2 regions of the Pseudomonas sp. YNh genome follow, and region 1 is predicted to be linked to the other one. Evidence: predicted binding sites of a transcription regulator. Region 1 holds the regulator's gene; the other holds the start of a gene.
What was found. Region 1 encodes FliA, which starts transcription of late flagellar genes. Its sites were predicted from a motif close to CTAAAGTTTNNNNNNNNNNNGCCGNTAA; they were not measured.
Positions count from the first base shown of each region.

Region 2: WF331_RS24035 (flagellar protein MotY) is a predicted target of FliA. The motif match lies at 1,779-1,806, and genes of this name have one in related genera.

Region 1 is NZ_JBBMRJ010000001.1:145,293-153,386, forward strand. It holds gene WF331_RS00625 (protein-glutamate methylesterase/protein-glutamine glutaminase) at 1-577, opposite strand, end outside; gene WF331_RS00630 (chemotaxis protein CheA) at 624-2,867, opposite strand; gene WF331_RS00635 (protein phosphatase CheZ) at 2,880-3,668, opposite strand; gene WF331_RS00640 (chemotaxis response regulator CheY) at 3,689-4,063, opposite strand; gene fliA (RNA polymerase sigma factor FliA) at 4,184-4,924, opposite strand; gene fleN (flagellar synthesis regulator FleN) at 4,921-5,754, opposite strand; gene flhF (flagellar biosynthesis protein FlhF) at 5,848-7,155, opposite strand; gene flhA (flagellar biosynthesis protein FlhA) at 7,167-8,094, opposite strand, start outside.
Region 2 is NZ_JBBMRJ010000030.1:70,927-79,020, reverse strand. It holds gene rnt (ribonuclease T) at 1-642, opposite strand, end outside; gene pyrC (dihydroorotase) at 666-1,712, opposite strand; gene WF331_RS24035 (flagellar protein MotY) at 1,843-2,802, shown strand; gene WF331_RS24030 (argininosuccinate synthase) at 2,986-4,203, shown strand; gene WF331_RS24025 (hypothetical protein) at 4,274-4,756, opposite strand; gene WF331_RS24020 (response regulator transcription factor) at 5,128-5,751, shown strand; gene WF331_RS24015 (PA3496 family putative envelope integrity protein) at 5,807-5,983, opposite strand; gene nth (endonuclease III) at 6,088-6,726, opposite strand; gene WF331_RS24005 (hypothetical protein) at 6,731-7,255, opposite strand; gene WF331_RS24000 (RnfABCDGE type electron transport complex subunit G) at 7,248-7,850, opposite strand; gene WF331_RS23995 (RnfABCDGE type electron transport complex subunit D) at 7,847-8,094, opposite strand, start outside.

The DNA.
Region 1 (8,094 bases):
CCAGCTTGTAAGGCTTGCGCTTGGGGGCTGGCGAGTGCGACGCCGCCGGGGCCGCTGCACGGGCAGTCGCCGCAGGGCGGGCCGGCGCCGGGCTGGCGAAGCTGCTGGCCGGCGCAGGGCTGCTGGCGGGCACAGGGGCGGCGACCGGCGCCGGCCTGGCATAGCTGCCGAGGCGGCGGTTGCTGCGCGAAATGGTATGCACCTTCTCGCACAGCATCTGCTTGACCTTGTCGGGGTTGCGCGAAATGTCCTCAAAGTTTTTCGGCAGGTAATCCACCGCGCCAGCATCCAGCGCGTCGAGGGTGACGCGAGCGCCTTCGTGGGTCAGTGAGGAGAACATCAAAACCGGCGTCGGGCAGCGCTGCATGATGTGCCGCACAGCGGTGATGCCGTCCATCATGGGCATTTCGTAGTCCATGGTGATGACATCGGGCTTGAGCGCCAGCGCCTGGTCGATTGCTTCCTTGCCATTGGTCGCGGTACCTACTACCTGGATCGTCGGATCCGCGGAGAGGATTTCCGAGACACGGCGGCGGAAGAAACCGGAATCATCCACCACCAGGACCTTGACTGCCATAAACACTCCATTAGGCGGCGCAACCCGCCAGGGTGCGCCACCGAAATCAAATACGCCGCGCGGCGTAACGCTTGAGCATGCTCGGGACGTCGAGAATCAACGCAATGCGACCGTCACCGGTGATGGTGGCCCCGGACATGCCCGGGGTGCCCTGCAGCATCTTGCCCAGCGGCTTGATTACCACTTCTTCCTGGCCAACCAGTTGATCGACGACAAAGCCGATGCGTTGCGTGCCGACCGACAGGATCACTACATGACCCTCGTGCTGCTCTTCGTGCACCTGGCCCTGTACCAGCCAGCGCTTGAGGTAGAACAGCGGCAGCGCCTTGTCGCGCACGATCACCACTTCCTGGCCGTCGACCACGTTCGTGCGCGACAGGTCGAGGTGGAAGATCTCGTTGACGTTGACCAGCGGGAAGGCGAATGCCTGGTTGCCCAGCATCACCATCAGGGTGGGCATGATCGCCAGGGTCAGCGGCACCTTGATGACGATCTTCGAGCCCTGGCCTTTGGCCGAGTAGATGTTGATCGAGCCGTTGAGCTGGGAAATCTTGGTTTTCACCACGTCCATGCCCACGCCACGGCCAGACACATCGGAAATTTCGGTCTTGGTCGAGAAGCCCGGGGCGAAGATCAGGTTGTAGCAGTCAGATTCGCTCAGGCGATCAGCGGCATCCTTGTCCATCAGGCCTTTTTCCACGGCCTTGGCGCGCAGGATGTTCGGGTCCATGCCCTTGCCGTCGTCAGAGATCGACAACAGGATGTGGTCACCTTCCTGTTCGGCCGACAGCACCACGCGTCCGGTGCGGGCCTTGCCCGAAGCTTCACGCTCGTCGGGCATCTCGACACCATGGTCGACGGCGTTGCGCACCAGGTGCACCAACGGGTCGGCCAGGGCCTCGACCAGGTTCTTGTCCAGGTCGGTTTCTTCGCCGACCAGCTCCAGGTTGATCTCTTTTTTCAGCTGACGGGCAAGGTCGCGTACCAGCCGCGGGAAGCGGCCGAACACTTTCTTGATCGGCTGCATGCGGGTTTTCATCACCGCCGTCTGCAGGTCGGCAGTGACCACGTCGAGGTTGGACACGGCCTTGGACATGGCCTCGTCGCCGCTGTTCAGGCCCAGGCGCACCAGGCGGTTACGCACCAGCACCAGTTCGCCGACCATGTTCATGATCTCGTCCAGGCGCGCGGTGTCGACGCGAACAGTGGTTTCCGCTTCGCTAACGGCATGCTTCTCGGCAGCCGGCGCCGGCGCACGGGGGGCCGGCGCAGGCTTGCTGGCGGCCGCAGGCGCCGGCGCAGCAGCGGCTGGCTTGGCCGCCGGCTGGCTGTCGGCCAAGGCCTGGGCAGGCGCTTGCGCCTTGGCCACAACCGGGGCCTCGACCGCAGCAACGTCACCACCAAACTTGCCCTTGCCGTGCAACTGGTCCAGCAGGGCCTCGAACTCGTGCTCGCTGATTTCATCGCCAGCGGCGCTGTTGTCGACCGCGACCGGCGCCGGTGCTTTGACGGCAGGCAACGCATCAGCCTGGAACGTGCCCTTGCCATGCAACTGGTCGAGCAGCGATTCGAATTCTTCGTCGGTAATTTCGTCGCTTACCGCTTCTGCGGGCGCGGCAACCGGCTGTACCGCAGCTTCGACACTGAACTGGCCTTTGCCGTGCAACTGGTCGAGCAGCGACTCGAACTCGGCGTCGGTGATTTCGTCACCTGAACCACTGACAGCCTCGCCCTGCATCTGCTCATCGACCGCGGCTTGCGCCTTGACCGCATCGAGCGAATCGAGCAGCTGTTCAAACTCGCTGTCGGTGATGTCCTGGTCATCGGCAGGGCCCATGGCCGCAACCGGTGCCTCGGCTACCGGTGCCGCTGGCGCAGGCACTTCAGCGGCCTCGGCACCACCGGGTTCGGCCAGGCGCGACAAGGCCGCCAGCAACTCGGGGGTGGCCGGGGTTACGTCGGCGCGCTCGCGCACCTGGCCAAACATGCTGTTGACCGTATCCAGTGCTTCAAGCACCACGTCCATCAGTTCCGCATCGACCCGGCGCTCACCTTTGCGCAGGATGTCGAACACGTTCTCGGCGATATGGCAGCACTCCACCAGCTCGTTCAGCTGGAGGAAGCCGGCGCCCCCTTTTACAGTGTGGAAACCGCGAAAGATCGCATTGAGCAGGTCGGCATCGTCAGGTCGGCTTTCCAGCTCGACCAGTTGCTCGGACAGTTGCTCAAGAATTTCGCCGGCTTCTACCAGGAAATCCTGGAGGATTTCTTCATCGGCGCCGAAGCTCATCAAACGTGCTCCTTAAAAACCCAGGCTGGACAGCAAATCGTCGACATCGTCCTGACCGGACACAACGTCTTCACGCTTATCGGCATGAATCTGCGGACCTTCACCCCGAGTCGGATGTTTTTCTGCATCTTTTTCTGCGCGCAGTTGATCGTGGTCATGCTGGATACCGGCAAAACGGTCGACCTGGCTGGCCATCAGCACCAGTTTGAGCAGGTTGCTTTCCACCTCGGTCACCAGGCTGGTGACGCGCTTGATCACCTGGCCGGTCAGGTCCTGATAGTCCTGAGCCAGCAGAATGTCATTGAGATGCCCGGCAACCTTGCGGTTACCTTCAGCGCTGTGCGTCAGGAAACTGTCGACGCGCTTGACCAGGTCACGGAACTCCGGCGCAGCCACTTCGCGGCGCATGAAGCGCTGCCAGTCGGTGCTCAGCGCCTTGGCTTCGCTGGCCAGGTCGTTGAGCACCGGGGTGCTTGCCTCGACCAGGTCCATGGTGCGGTTGGCCGCGCCCTCGGTCAGCTTGACCACGTACGACAGGCGCTCGGTAGCGTCGGTAATCTGCGACACCTCCTCGGCCTGCGGGATGGTCGGGTCGATCTGGAAGCTGACGATAGCGCTGTGCAACTCGCGGGTCAGCTTGCCGACTTCCTGGTACAGGCCGCGATCGCGGGTCTGGTTCAGCTCGTGAATCAGCTGTACCGCCTCGCCAAAACGGCCCCGTTCCAGGCTTTCGACCAACTCTTGGGCATGTTTCTTCAGGGTCGATTCGAACTCCCCCAAAGACGTTTGTGATGAATCCATGGCGCGCCCCCTGACGTGACTCAGCCGTTGACGCGTTCGAAGATCTTCTCGATCTTTTCTTTGAGCACCTGAGCGGTGAACGGCTTGACCACATAGCCATTGACGCCGGCCTGGGCCGCTTCGATGATCTGGTCGCGCTTGGCCTCGGCAGTCACCATCAGTACCGGCATGGTTTTCAGCTTTTCACTGGCACGCACTTTACGCAGCAGGTCGATGCCGGACATGCCGGGCATGTTCCAGTCGGTCACCAGGAAGTCGTAGTGGCCGTTTTCCAGCATCGGCAGCGCCGTGGTGCCATCGTCGGCTTCTTCGGTGTTGGTGAAGCCCAGGTCACGCAACAGGTTCTTGATGATCCGCCGCATCGTCGAAAAGTCGTCAACGATGAGGATTTTCATGTTCTTGTCCAATTAGACCTCCAAGCAGTCTCAAACGCGCCCGGTCTACCGGGCACGCACTCATTCAATTCGGTACAACGTGGATAACGCACGTGGAAAACGACTGCAACGACACCGGGCTCAACGTGCCCGCCATTCCCCCAGGCGGCTACGCAGGCGCGCGGCGCACTGGCTGTGCAACTGGCTGACCCGCGACTCGCTGACCCCAAGCACCTCGCCGATTTCCTTGAGGTTCAGCTCTTCGTCGTAGTACAGCGCCAGCACCAGGCGCTCACGCTCCGGCAGGTTGGCAATGGCCTCGGTCAGGGCAGCCTGGAAGCGTTCGTCCTCCAGGCCACGCGCAGGTTCGACATGGCCACTGGCGCCATCCTCATGCAGCCCTTCGTGCTCGCCGTCCTGCAACAGGTCGTCAAAGCTGAACAGGCGGCTGCCCAAGGTATCGTTCAAGATCCCGTAGTAATCATCGAGACTCAATTGGAGTTCGGCAGCAACTTCATGATCTTTAGCGTCCCGGCCTGTTCTGGCTTCAACGGCACGCATCGCGTCACTGACCATGCGGGTGTTGCGGTGCACCGAACGCGGTGCCCAGTCGCCCTTGCGCACCTCGTCCAGCATGGCCCCGCGGATGCGGATGCCGGCATAGGTTTCAAAGCTGGCGCCTTTGCTGGCGTCATATTTGTTGGACACTTCAAGCAGGCCGATCATGCCGGCCTGGATCAGGTCCTCGACCTGCACGTTGGCCGGTAACCGCGCCAACAGGTGGTAGGCAATGCGCTTCACCAGCGGGGCGTAGCGTTCGATCAGCTCGTACTGGGCGTCTTTCGCCGCCCGGCTGTACATCTTGAAGCCGCTGGCGTTCATAGCACGGGTCCCGCGCTGGTGGGTTGCACCAGACGCTCGACAAAGAACTCCAGGTGACCGCGCGGATTGGCCGGCAGCGGCCAGCTGTCGACCTTCTGGGCGATCGCCTTGAAAGCCAGCGCGCACTTGGAGCGTGGGAAGGCTTCGTAGACGGCGCGCTGCTTCTGCACTGCCTTGCGCACACACTCGTCGTACGGCACGGCGCCCACGTACTGCAGGGCAACGTCGAGGAAGCGGTCGGTGACCTTGGTCAGCTTGGCGAACAGGTTGCGCCCTTCCTGCGGGCTCTGCGCCATGTTGGCCAGCACACGGAAACGATTCATCCCGTAGTCGCGGTTGAGCAGTTTGATCAGGGCGTAGGCATCGGTGATCGAGGTGGGCTCGTCACAGACCACCAGCAGCACTTCCTGGGCGGCGCGAACGAAGCTGACCACCGACTCGCCAATCCCCGCCGCAGTGTCGATCACCAGCACGTCGAGGTTGTCGCCGATTTCGCTGAACGCCTGGATCAGCCCGGCATGCTGGGCCGGGGCCAGGTGCACCATGCTCTGGGTGCCCGAGGCCGCCGGTACGATGCGCACACCGCCAGGGCCCTGCAGCATCACGTCACGCAGCTCGCAGCGCCCCTCGATGACATCGGCCAGGGTACGTTTGGGGGTAAGGCCCAGCAACACGTCGACGTTGGCCAGGCCCAGGTCGGCGTCCAGCAGCATGACCCTGCGGCCAAGCTCGGCCAGCGCCAGGGACAAGTTCACTGAAACGTTAGTCTTGCCGACGCCACCTTTGCCACCGGTCACGGCGATCACCTGTACGGGATGCATGCTACCCATGTCTGTTCTTTACCTTGTCTCGCTGGGACTCAGGCCACACGTGGGGCAATTCTGCGTACCCCTTGGCATAGCTACTTTGCACACGCTTCATGGTCAACCCGCTCGCCGGGGGTTGTGATAGAGATCAGCGAACATGTCGGCCATGGCCTCCTCGCTGGGCTCGTCCTGCTGCTGCACATTGACCGCACGGGACACCAATTGGTGGCCACGCGGCAGATGCAGGTCGTCAGGAATGCGGGGGCCATCGGTGAGGTAGGCCACGGGCAGTTCATGACTGATGGCAAGGCTCAGCACATCGCCAAGGCTTGCCGTTTCATCCAGTTTGGTCAGGATGCAACCGGCCAGGCCACAGCGCTTGTAGCTGTGGTAGGCGGCGGTCAGCACTTGCTTCTGGCTGGTGGTAGCCAGCACCAGGTAATTCTTCGCGGCAATGCCACGCCCGGCCAGGGTTTCCAGCTGCATGCGCAGTGCCGGGTCGCTGGCCTGCAGGCCGGCGGTATCGATCAGAACGACGCGTTTGCGCAGCAGTGGCTCCAGTGCCGCAGCCAGCGACTGGCCCGGGTCGACGTAGGTCACTGGCACGTTGAGGATGCGGCCCAGGGTCTTGAGCTGCTCCTGGGCGCCGATACGAAAACTGTCCATGCTCACCAGCGCCAGGTTCTGCGCGCCGTACTTGAGCACGTAGCGGGCAGCCAGCTTGGCCAGGGTGGTGGTCTTGCCCATGCCGGCCGGGCCGACCATGGCAATCACCCCACCCTCTTCGATCGGTTCGATTTCAGGAATGTCGATCATCCGCGCCAGGTGCGCCAACAGCATGCGCCAGGCCTGGCGTGGCTCTTCGATCTCGGCGGTAAGGTCGAGCAACTCACGGGCGATAGGCCCGGACAGCCCGATGCGCTGCAGCCGGCGCCAGAGGTTGGCCTGCTGTGGCTTGCTGCCCTGCAGCTGGCTCCAGGCCAGCGAACCGAGTTGCACTTCCAGCAGCTCGCGCAGGCCCGACAGCTCGGAGCGCATGGCATCGAACAGGCGCGGGTCGACCGGCGCCGCAGCAGGGGCAGCGGCAGCCTCAGGGGCATCGACATGCGGCTCGATCAACGGCTCGGCGGCCGTCAGCGACTGCCCGGCAAACAATTGGCGGTTGTTGTCGCTGCTGTCCTGGCGGTGGTCCAGCTCGGCCTGGGCAGTGGCGATGCGCGTATGGGTCTTGCGCAGCTCTTCTTCCAGCTCGGCGTTGGGCACGCGCGGAGCCAGGGCGGACAGCTTGTAGTCCAGCGCGGCCGTCAGTTCGACACCACCGGCAATGCGGCGGTTGCCAATGATCGCGGCATCGGCGCCCAGCTCGTCACGGACCAGTTTCATGGCCTGACGCATATCGGCGGCGAAAAATCGCTTAACTTGCATTATCCACTACCTCAGCCGTTAGGGCCCACGGTGGCAACGATGGTGACTTGCTTGTTGTCCGGTATTTCCTGATACGCCAGAACATGCAAATTCGGTACAGCCAGGCGACCGAAACGCGACAGCATGGCGCGGATCGGGCCGGCGACCAGCAGGATGGCCGGCTGGCCCTGCATTTCCTGGCGCTGGGCCGCTTCGATCAGCGAACGTTGCAGCTTCTCGGCCATGCTCGGCTCCAGAAGAACACCATCTTCCTGACCCTGCCCGGCCCTTTGCAGACTATTGAGCAAAATCTGTTCCAACCTTGGCTCCAGGGTAATCACTGGCAGCTCCGACTCAACGCCGACAATGCTTTGCACGATGGCGCGACACAATCCGACGCGTACTACCGCCACCAGCGCGGCGGTATCTTGACTCTTGCCAGCGTTGTTGGCGATGGCTTCGGCAATACTGCGAATATCGCGCACCGGCACCTGTTCCGACAACAGCGCTTGCAGCACCTTGAGCAGGCCCGACAAGGAAATGACACCCGGCACCAGCTCTTCTGCAAGTTTAGGCGATGCCTTGGACAGCACCTGCAGCAGTTGCTGAACCTCTTCGTGGCCAATCAGCTCATGGCAGTGCTTCTGCAGGATCTGGTTGAGGTGGGTGGCCACCACGGTGCTTGCGTCGACCACGGTGTAGCCCAGCGACTGCGCCTGGGAACGCTGGCCGACGTCGATCCACACCGCCTCCAGGCCAAACGCCGGGTCACGCGCGGCAATGCCGTTCAGGGTGCCGAACACTTGCCCGGGGTTGATCGCCAGCTCCCGGTCCGGGTAAATCTCCGCTTCGGCCAGGATCACCCCCATCAGTGTCAGGCGATAGGCGCTGGGCTGCAGGTCGAGGTTGTCACGAATGTGCACGGTGGGCATGAGGAAACCCAGGTCCTGGGACAGCTTC
Region 2 (8,094 bases), on a different contig from region 1:
GTTGAAATCGCGCCAGCCGCCCATCTCTTTCCAGCGGTTGACGATGCCGCAGAACAGCTCGGCCGTCTTCTCGGTGTCATAACGCGCCGAGTGCGCCTCACGCCCGTCGAAGTCGATGTCCGCGCTCTGGCAGGCACGCGCCAGCACGGTCTGGCCATACGCCAGGCCCGCGAGGGTAGCGGTGTCGAAGCTTGAAAACGGGTGGAACGGGTTGCGCTTCAGGTCGTTGCGCGCCACCGCCGCATTGAGGAAGCCCAGGTCGAAGCTGCTGTTGTGGCCGACCAGGATCGCCCGCTTGCAGCCATTGGCCTTGAGTGCCTTGCGTACGCCGCGGAAGATGTCGGTCAGCGCGCTTTCCTCGCTGACGGCCATGCGCAGCGGGTGGTCCAGCTTGATGCCGGTAAACTCCAGCGCTGCGGCTTCGATGTTGGCGCCCTCGAACGGCTCTACCCGGTGGAAGTAGGTGTGCTCGGGGAACAGGAAGCCTTTCTCGTCCATGCCGATAGTGACGGCGGCAATTTCCAGCAGGGCATCGGTCGCGCTGTTGAAACCACCTGTCTCCACATCCACCACTACCGGCAGGTAGCCGCGGAAGCGCTCGGCCATCGGGTGGCGCGAACCGCTGCTGCCTTGGGTGTCCATGTCGTCTTCGTAGAGTTCTTCGCTCACGCGTTTTCCTCCAGCAGGCGCCAGCGCAGTTTTTCACCGGCGCGCAGCGGGATTACGGTCTGCTCGCCAAACGGCAGGGTGTCCGGGGCGGTCCATTCTTCACGCACCAGGGTAATGGTGTCGGTGTTCGCCGGCAGGCCGTAGAAGGCCGGGCCGTGCAGGCTGGCAAAGCCTTCCAGCTTGTCCAGCGCGTTACGCTGCTCGAACGCTTCGGCGTACATTTCGATGGCCGCGTAGGCGGTGTAGCAACCGGCGCACCCGCAGGCGGCTTCCTTGGCGTGACGAGCGTGCGGTGCCGAGTCGGTGCCCAGGAAGAACTTCGGGTTACCGCTGGTGGCCGCGTCCAGCAGCGCCACCTGGTGGGTGTTGCGCTTGAGGATCGGCAGGCAGTAGAAATGCGGGCGAATGCCGCCAACCAGCATGTGGTTGCGGTTGTACAGCAGGTGCTGGGCGGTGATGGTCGCGCCGACGTTGGCCGGGGCCTCGGTGACGAACTGCGCGGCGTCGCTGGTGGTGATGTGTTCGAACACCACCTTCAGCGTCGGGAAGCGCTCGACCAGACGGCGCATGTGCTCGTCGATGAAGCGCTTTTCGCGGTCGAACACGTCGATCTCGCTGCGGGTAACTTCGCCATGCACCAGTAGCGGCATGCCCACTTCCGCCAGTGCCTCTATGGCCGGGAAGATGTTGTCGATGCTGGTCACGCCGGAATCGGAGTTGGTGGTAGCGCCGGCCGGATACATCTTGGCGGCGTACACGAAACCGCTGGCCTTGGCCGCGCGGATATCCTCGGGGCTGGTGCGGTCGGTGAGGTACAGCACCATCAGCGGCTCGAAGCGGCTGCCGGCCGGGCGGGCAGCCAGAATGCGCTCGCGGTAGGCACCAGCCTGCTCGGCATTACGCACCGGAGGAACCAGGTTGGGCATGATGATGGCACGGGCGAAGGTACGCGCCACGTCGCCAACGGTGTGGGGCAGGACGGCACCATCGCGCAGATGGATGTGCCAGTCGTCGGGGCGCAGGAGGGTCAGGCGATCGGACATTGGGGATTCCAGGCGGGTCGAACTCAAGCCCCAATGCTACCGGAAAACCCTGGGGCGAGCACGGCTATCAAGTTTTCCGGCAGGCGTCCGATAGCCTGCAGGTAAGCCGTCAGAATTTGTGGAGCCGCCCGTGCGCCAGCGTTACCTAACCCTGTTGACCCTGTTCGCCAGCCTGCCGGCCGGCGCACTGACTTTCCAGACGCGCATGGAGAACATTGCCTGGAAGGTCGAGGGTGACCAGTTCGAGTGCCGTCTGATCCAGCCAATAGAAGGTTTTGGCAGCGGCGAGTTCGTGCGCCGGGCAGGTGAACAGCCGGTGTTCCAGCTGCGTTCGGACAGCAACGTACTGGGTGCAGGTACAGCCAGCCTGCTGGCGGCGGCGGCGCCGTGGCAGCCTGGGCGGGGTGATATCAACCTGGGCAGCGTGCGCATGGCCCGTACAGGGGTGCTGTTCAGTTCTTCCCAAGGCCAGGCCAGCCGCCTGATAAACGGCCTGCTCGACGGGCGCAGCACCGTGGTACGCAACTACACCGGTGAGGCCGGCAGGCCGATGGAAGTGCGCGTGCTGCCGGTCAGCTTCGCCAAGGCCTACAGCGACTACCAGGTTTGTGCCAGCAAGCTGCTGCCAATGAATTACGATCAGGTGCGCCAGACCCAGGTGGGCTTCCCGGGTGGCGGCACCGATCTGGACGCGTCGGCGCGTGCACGGCTGGATGTGATCCTGGATTACATGAAAGCCGACCCGACGGTAAACCACATCGAGCTGAACGGCCACTCCGACAACAGTGGCAACCGCCTGACCAATCGTGACCTGTCGCGCCGTCGCGCGCTGGCGGTGGCTGATTACTTCAAGGCCCATGGCTTGGCTGAAGAACAGATCACGGTGCGCTTCCATGGCGAGCAGTACCCGTTGGTGAAGAACAACAGCGCTGCCAATCGGGCGCGCAATCGCCGGGTGAATATCGAGCTGGATCGGGTGGCAGTGGTTGAGAAACCCGCCGATAAACCGGCTGAACGAGCGGCGCCTGCTGCCGCGGCCCCGGCCCCGGCCAGCCCGGCTGCTGCCGCGCCGGGGGCGAAGGCGCCCTGAGATCGGTGTGGCTCCAGGGGGTTGCCACGACATTTCCAGCGCCTGTGAGATGTTCATGCATACACCCGTCGCCCTTCCGACAGTTCCTGTCGCTTTGTCGTCAGAAGCTGTCGCCCCACTGTAAATTTATCCGCAAGGCCGTTAGAATCGATCCCTTTCCGTACAACCCCGTGGAGTGATGGCATGGCGGACGTAAAAAAGGTCGTACTGGCGTATTCCGGCGGCCTTGATACTTCGGTGATTCTCAAGTGGCTGCAGGATACCTACAACTGCGAAGTGGTGACCTTCACCGCTGACCTGGGTCAGGGCGAAGAGGTCGAGCCGGCCCGTGCCAAGGCCCAGGCAATGGGTGTTAAAGAGATCTACATCGACGACCTGCGCGAAGAATTCGTGCGTGATTTCGTGTTCCCGATGTTCCGCGCCAACACCGTATACGAAGGCGAGTACCTGCTGGGTACTTCCATCGCCCGCCCGCTGATCGCCAAGCGTCTGATCGAAATCGCCAACGAAACCGGCGCTGACGCCATTTCCCATGGCGCCACCGGCAAAGGCAACGACCAGGTGCGTTTCGAGCTGGGTGCCTACGCCCTGAAACCAGGCGTCAAGGTCATCGCCCCATGGCGTGAGTGGGACCTGCTGTCCCGCGAAAAACTGATGGACTACGCCGAAAAGCACGGCATCCCGATCGAGCGCCACGGCAAGAAGAAGTCGCCGTACTCGATGGACGCCAACCTGCTGCACATCTCCTACGAAGGCGGTGTCCTGGAAGATACCTGGACCGAGCACGAAGAAGACATGTGGCGCTGGAGCGTCTCGCCTGAGAACGCCCCGGACCAGGCGACCTACATCGAGCTCACCTACCGTAACGGTGACATCGTTGCGATCGATGGCGTCGAGAAAACTCCGGCCACCGTCCTGGCCGACCTGAACCGTATCGGCGGTGCCAACGGCATCGGCCGCCTGGACATCGTCGAGAACCGTTACGTCGGCATGAAGTCGCGTGGCTGCTACGAGACCCCAGGCGGCACCATCATGCTCAAGGCCCACCGTGCCATCGAGTCGATCACCCTGGACCGCGAAGTCGCTCACCTGAAAGATGAGCTGATGCCGAAGTACGCCAGCCTGATCTACACCGGCTACTGGTGGAGCCCGGAGCGTCTGATGCTGCAACAGATGATCGACGCTTCGCAGGTCAACGTGAATGGCGTGGTACGCCTGAAGCTGTACAAAGGCAACGTGACCGTGGTCGGCCGCCAGTCGGACGACTCGCTGTTCGATGCCAACATCGCGACCTTCGAGGAAGATGGCGGCGCCTACAACCAGGCGGACGCGGCCGGCTTCATCAAGCTGAACGCACTGCGCATGCGCATTGCTGCCAACAAGGGCCGTTCGCTGCTCTGATTGCTGGCACGTGTCGTAGAAACCCCGGCTCAGGCCGGGGTTTTTTTTGGCTGCAGAAAAGTCCGGGCGTTTAGCGCTCGTCGTTCACGACATTGCCCTCGAGTGCGCTGATCGACAGCTGCGCACATTGACGTCTGTCCAGATTACAAAAGCGCCAGGTGCGCGCTGGTACGGGGGGGTGGGCTAGGGCAGACAGGAGTTGCTGTTCCATCATGCGGTTGGCGTCGGGGCCGGAAAACATGAACGTGACTGGCTCGCCCTTGGTCGCTTCGTGGGGACCGTTGGTCATGGCAGGAGTTGCCACGTTGTTGGGGATCGGCATGTTGTCATCGGTCGTTCTGCCGGGCGATGGGCTATAGAAGGACTTGTAGTTGAAATTGAGCGTCAGGAAGAACAGTGCTGTGAGAAAAAACGGGAAGCCCACCAGAAACCAGGTGTAGAGTTTTTGGCTGGACTCGCTGAGAAACGGCAGTGTCGCGAGCGCGGAGGCTTCGATGATCCCCGCGAAGATGGCAATGATCGTCAGCGGGGCGACAGGTTGTGCTTGGGTCATTTGGGCCGTCTCCAGCGGTTTTGCCCATCTATACCGGACCGTTGAACTCAACTAAAGACTGGACCGGTTTCCGGGTGAGAACTAATCGCCGAATAGCCTGGTTGCCTTGATTTTTCACCTTGTTTGAGTTGGATGTTTCTTCAAGTGGGCGTCAGTTTTTCAACTGGTGCGAAATTGCGGGCGGGTGATACCGTCAGTTTGGTGATAAAGAATTTAGTTATTACAACTGCAGTAATTATTTGTAGGAAATTTCCGTAAGTTCTGTAAGTTTCATCTGCTCATCAGTTTCGCTGGGAATTCGCCGCGCCATCGGACGCCCTGTCGGTTATCGTGGCGTGCCAAAGCAAAAACAATGAATCAATGGATATCGCATGAATAAAGTGCTTATCGTGGATGATCATCCGGTCATACGCCTGGCCGTGCGCATGCTGATGGAGCGGCATGGGTATGACGTGGTGGCGGAAACCGACAACGGGGTGGCTGCACTGCAACTCACACGGCAACACCTGCCGGATATCGTGGTACTGGATATCGGCATCCCCAGGCTTGATGGCCTGGAGGTGATAGCGCGCATGGCAACGTTCAGCCCGGGCAGCAAAGTCCTGGTACTGACGTCGCAGGCCCCCGGCAACTTCTCGATGCGCTGCATGCAGGCGGGGGCATCGGGTTACGTGTGCAAGCAGCAGGAGCTCACCGAATTGCTCAGCGCCATCAAGGCCGTGTTGTCTGGGTACAGCTACTTCCCCAACCAGGCCTTGCATGCGTCGCGTGGCAGGGGAGGGGGGAGCGAGACGGATATGGTCAACCGTCTTTCAGCGCGCGAGATGACCGTGTTGCAGCAGTTGGCGCGGGGGCGCTCGAACAAGGAAATTGCCGACAGCATGTTCCTCAGCAACAAGACGGTCAGTACCTACAAGTCCCGGCTATTGCTCAAGCTCAATGCGCGGTCGCTGGTTGACCTGATCGAACTGGCGCAGCGGCAAGGTCTTAACTGACTGCCAGGCCGCAAAGCCTCCCGTCCGGAGGCTTTGCCAGGGCTCCCGAGCAGCGCTACAGGTCGTAGTCGAAATCGGCCAGCTGCTTTTGCAGGCGCCGTTCTTCCAGCATGTTGTCGATGGTGCGGCGTTTGCTCAGGTTGGTCTTTGCGCTTTCCACCTGGGGTTCCGCTTCATCCTCTGTGGCAACAAAATCATCTTCGATCGACAGGTCGTCTTTATCGGTGCTCATGAGTCGCTCCAAGCCAAGGGGCCATTGGCCGTCCTTATAACCAGAAAGCAGACGCTGGTAAAAAAGATTTTTTCAATCGCCGCGAGTGGTTTTGAGCTATCGGCTCAATCGTCGCTGGTCTTGTGCTTGTATTCGCACAAGTCTTCGATCCGGCAACTGCCACACCTTGGCTTGCGGGCCTGGCAAACATAGCGTCCATGCAGGATCAACCAGTGATGGGCGTCGAGCAGGTAATCCTTTGGCACGAACTTGACCAGTTTCTTCTCTACCTCCAGCACCGTCTTGCCTGGCGCGATGCCCGTGCGGTTGCTGACCCGGAATATATGGGTATCCACCGCCATGGTCGGCTGGCGAAAGGCAGTGTTAAGCACCACGTTGGCGGTCTTGCGGCCCACGCCGGGCAGTGCCTCCAACGCTTCGCGGGTTTGCGGCACCTCGCTGCCGTGCTGCTCTATCAGCATCCGGCAGGCTTCGATGACGTTTTTGGCCTTGCTGTTGTAAAGGCCGATGGTCTTGATGTATTCGCTCAGGCCTTCAACGCCCAGGGCATGGATGGCCTCGGGGGTGTTGGCGACGGGGAACAGGCGGGCGGTGGCCTTGTTGACGCCGACGTCAGTGGATTGCGCAGACAACGTCACGGCGACCAGCAGTTCGAACGGGGTGGTGTAGGCCAGTTCTGTCTTGGGGTCGGGGTTGTCTTCGTGCAGCCTGCGAAAGATCTCCAGGCGTTTGGCGGCATTCATGAAATCAGAGCTTTCCTTGACGACGTGGGTGGGCAGGGCCCGGACGCAGGCGATTGTACAAGGCCAGCAGCAGTCCGAGCAGTAGCAGCGCGCCGGGGGCCAGGCTGGCCAGGTGCAGGCCGGTCAGCTCAGCCAACCCTTGGCGGCTGGTGCCGAGCAGCAGGCAGATGCCAAGCACGGCGCCAAGGTGCCTGACGAGCAGGCGCCAGCGGCCCTGGTCAGGCAACAGGTGGTCGTAGGCCAGGCATGGCAGGCAAAGCAGCGCTGGATAGTGGCCCAGGGCTATGGCCAGTGGCAGCAGCCACGCACGCAAGGCCAGTTGCAGGCAGCTTGCCAGGGCGGCCAACAGCAACAGGCTTGCCAGCACGTACGCCCAGTTGGCCAGCCGCTGGCGCAAGGGTGCCAGCAACACCTGGTGCAGGCTAACCATCACGATCGCGCACACGCCGATGGCGGCGCCCTCGCGCAGCGTTACGGTGGCACCGAGCATGGGCACAAGGCTTGCTGCCAGCCAGTAGACGTTATTCATGCGGGGTGACCTCCAGCAGCATGCTGCGCTGCTCATCGAAGTAGCTCAGGGCCTCCTGTAGTGCCGTGATCACGGCCCGTGAGGTCACGGTTGCGCCGGCCAGTTGGTCAAAGTCGCCTTGGTCCCGCTTCAGCGCCCAGTGGTCGCCCAACTGACGGTTGGCAAACTGCTCCAGCCAGTGCACCTGTGGGTCCCCCAGGCGTGCGCCCAACCCCGGGCTTTCCTGTTGCTCGACCACTTGGCTACCGATCAGCCGGCCGTCGGCGGCGATGGCGATGCTCAGCACGATCGGCCCGACATAACCTTGGGCCTGGGTGATCAGGATGATTGCGGTGGGCGCGCCGGCTCGGGTGGCCCGGTAAGCTGCCAGGATCCGGCTATTTGGCCGCTGTGCGGCGGGCCTTGGCAGGGGGCTGTCCAGTGGCTGGTTGTCGTAACTGCCTTCGGGCAGCACCGCCAGCCGCTGGCGGCTTTGCAGTTGCTTCTCGGCGCTGACGATGGCGGTACTGGTCCAATGTCGCCAGGTCAGCGTGGCAGACACAGCCAGTGCCCCGGTCAGCAGCAGCAGGCCTGCGTCACGCGCAAGGCGGTTCATCGGGTGGCCTGCTGGCGCTGCAGGGCCAGGCGCTCAAGGCTCGGTGCCATGAGGTTCATCAGCAAGATGGCGAATGCCGTGCCATCCGGGTAGCTGCCCCAGGTGCGAATCAGGTAGATCAGCAGCCCGGCTCCCAGGCCGAAGCACAACCTGGCCCACTCATTCTTGGGGCCGGAGACGGGCTCGGTGGCAATGAAGAACGCCGCCAGCATGGTCGACCCAGAGAACAGGTGCAGCAAGGGTG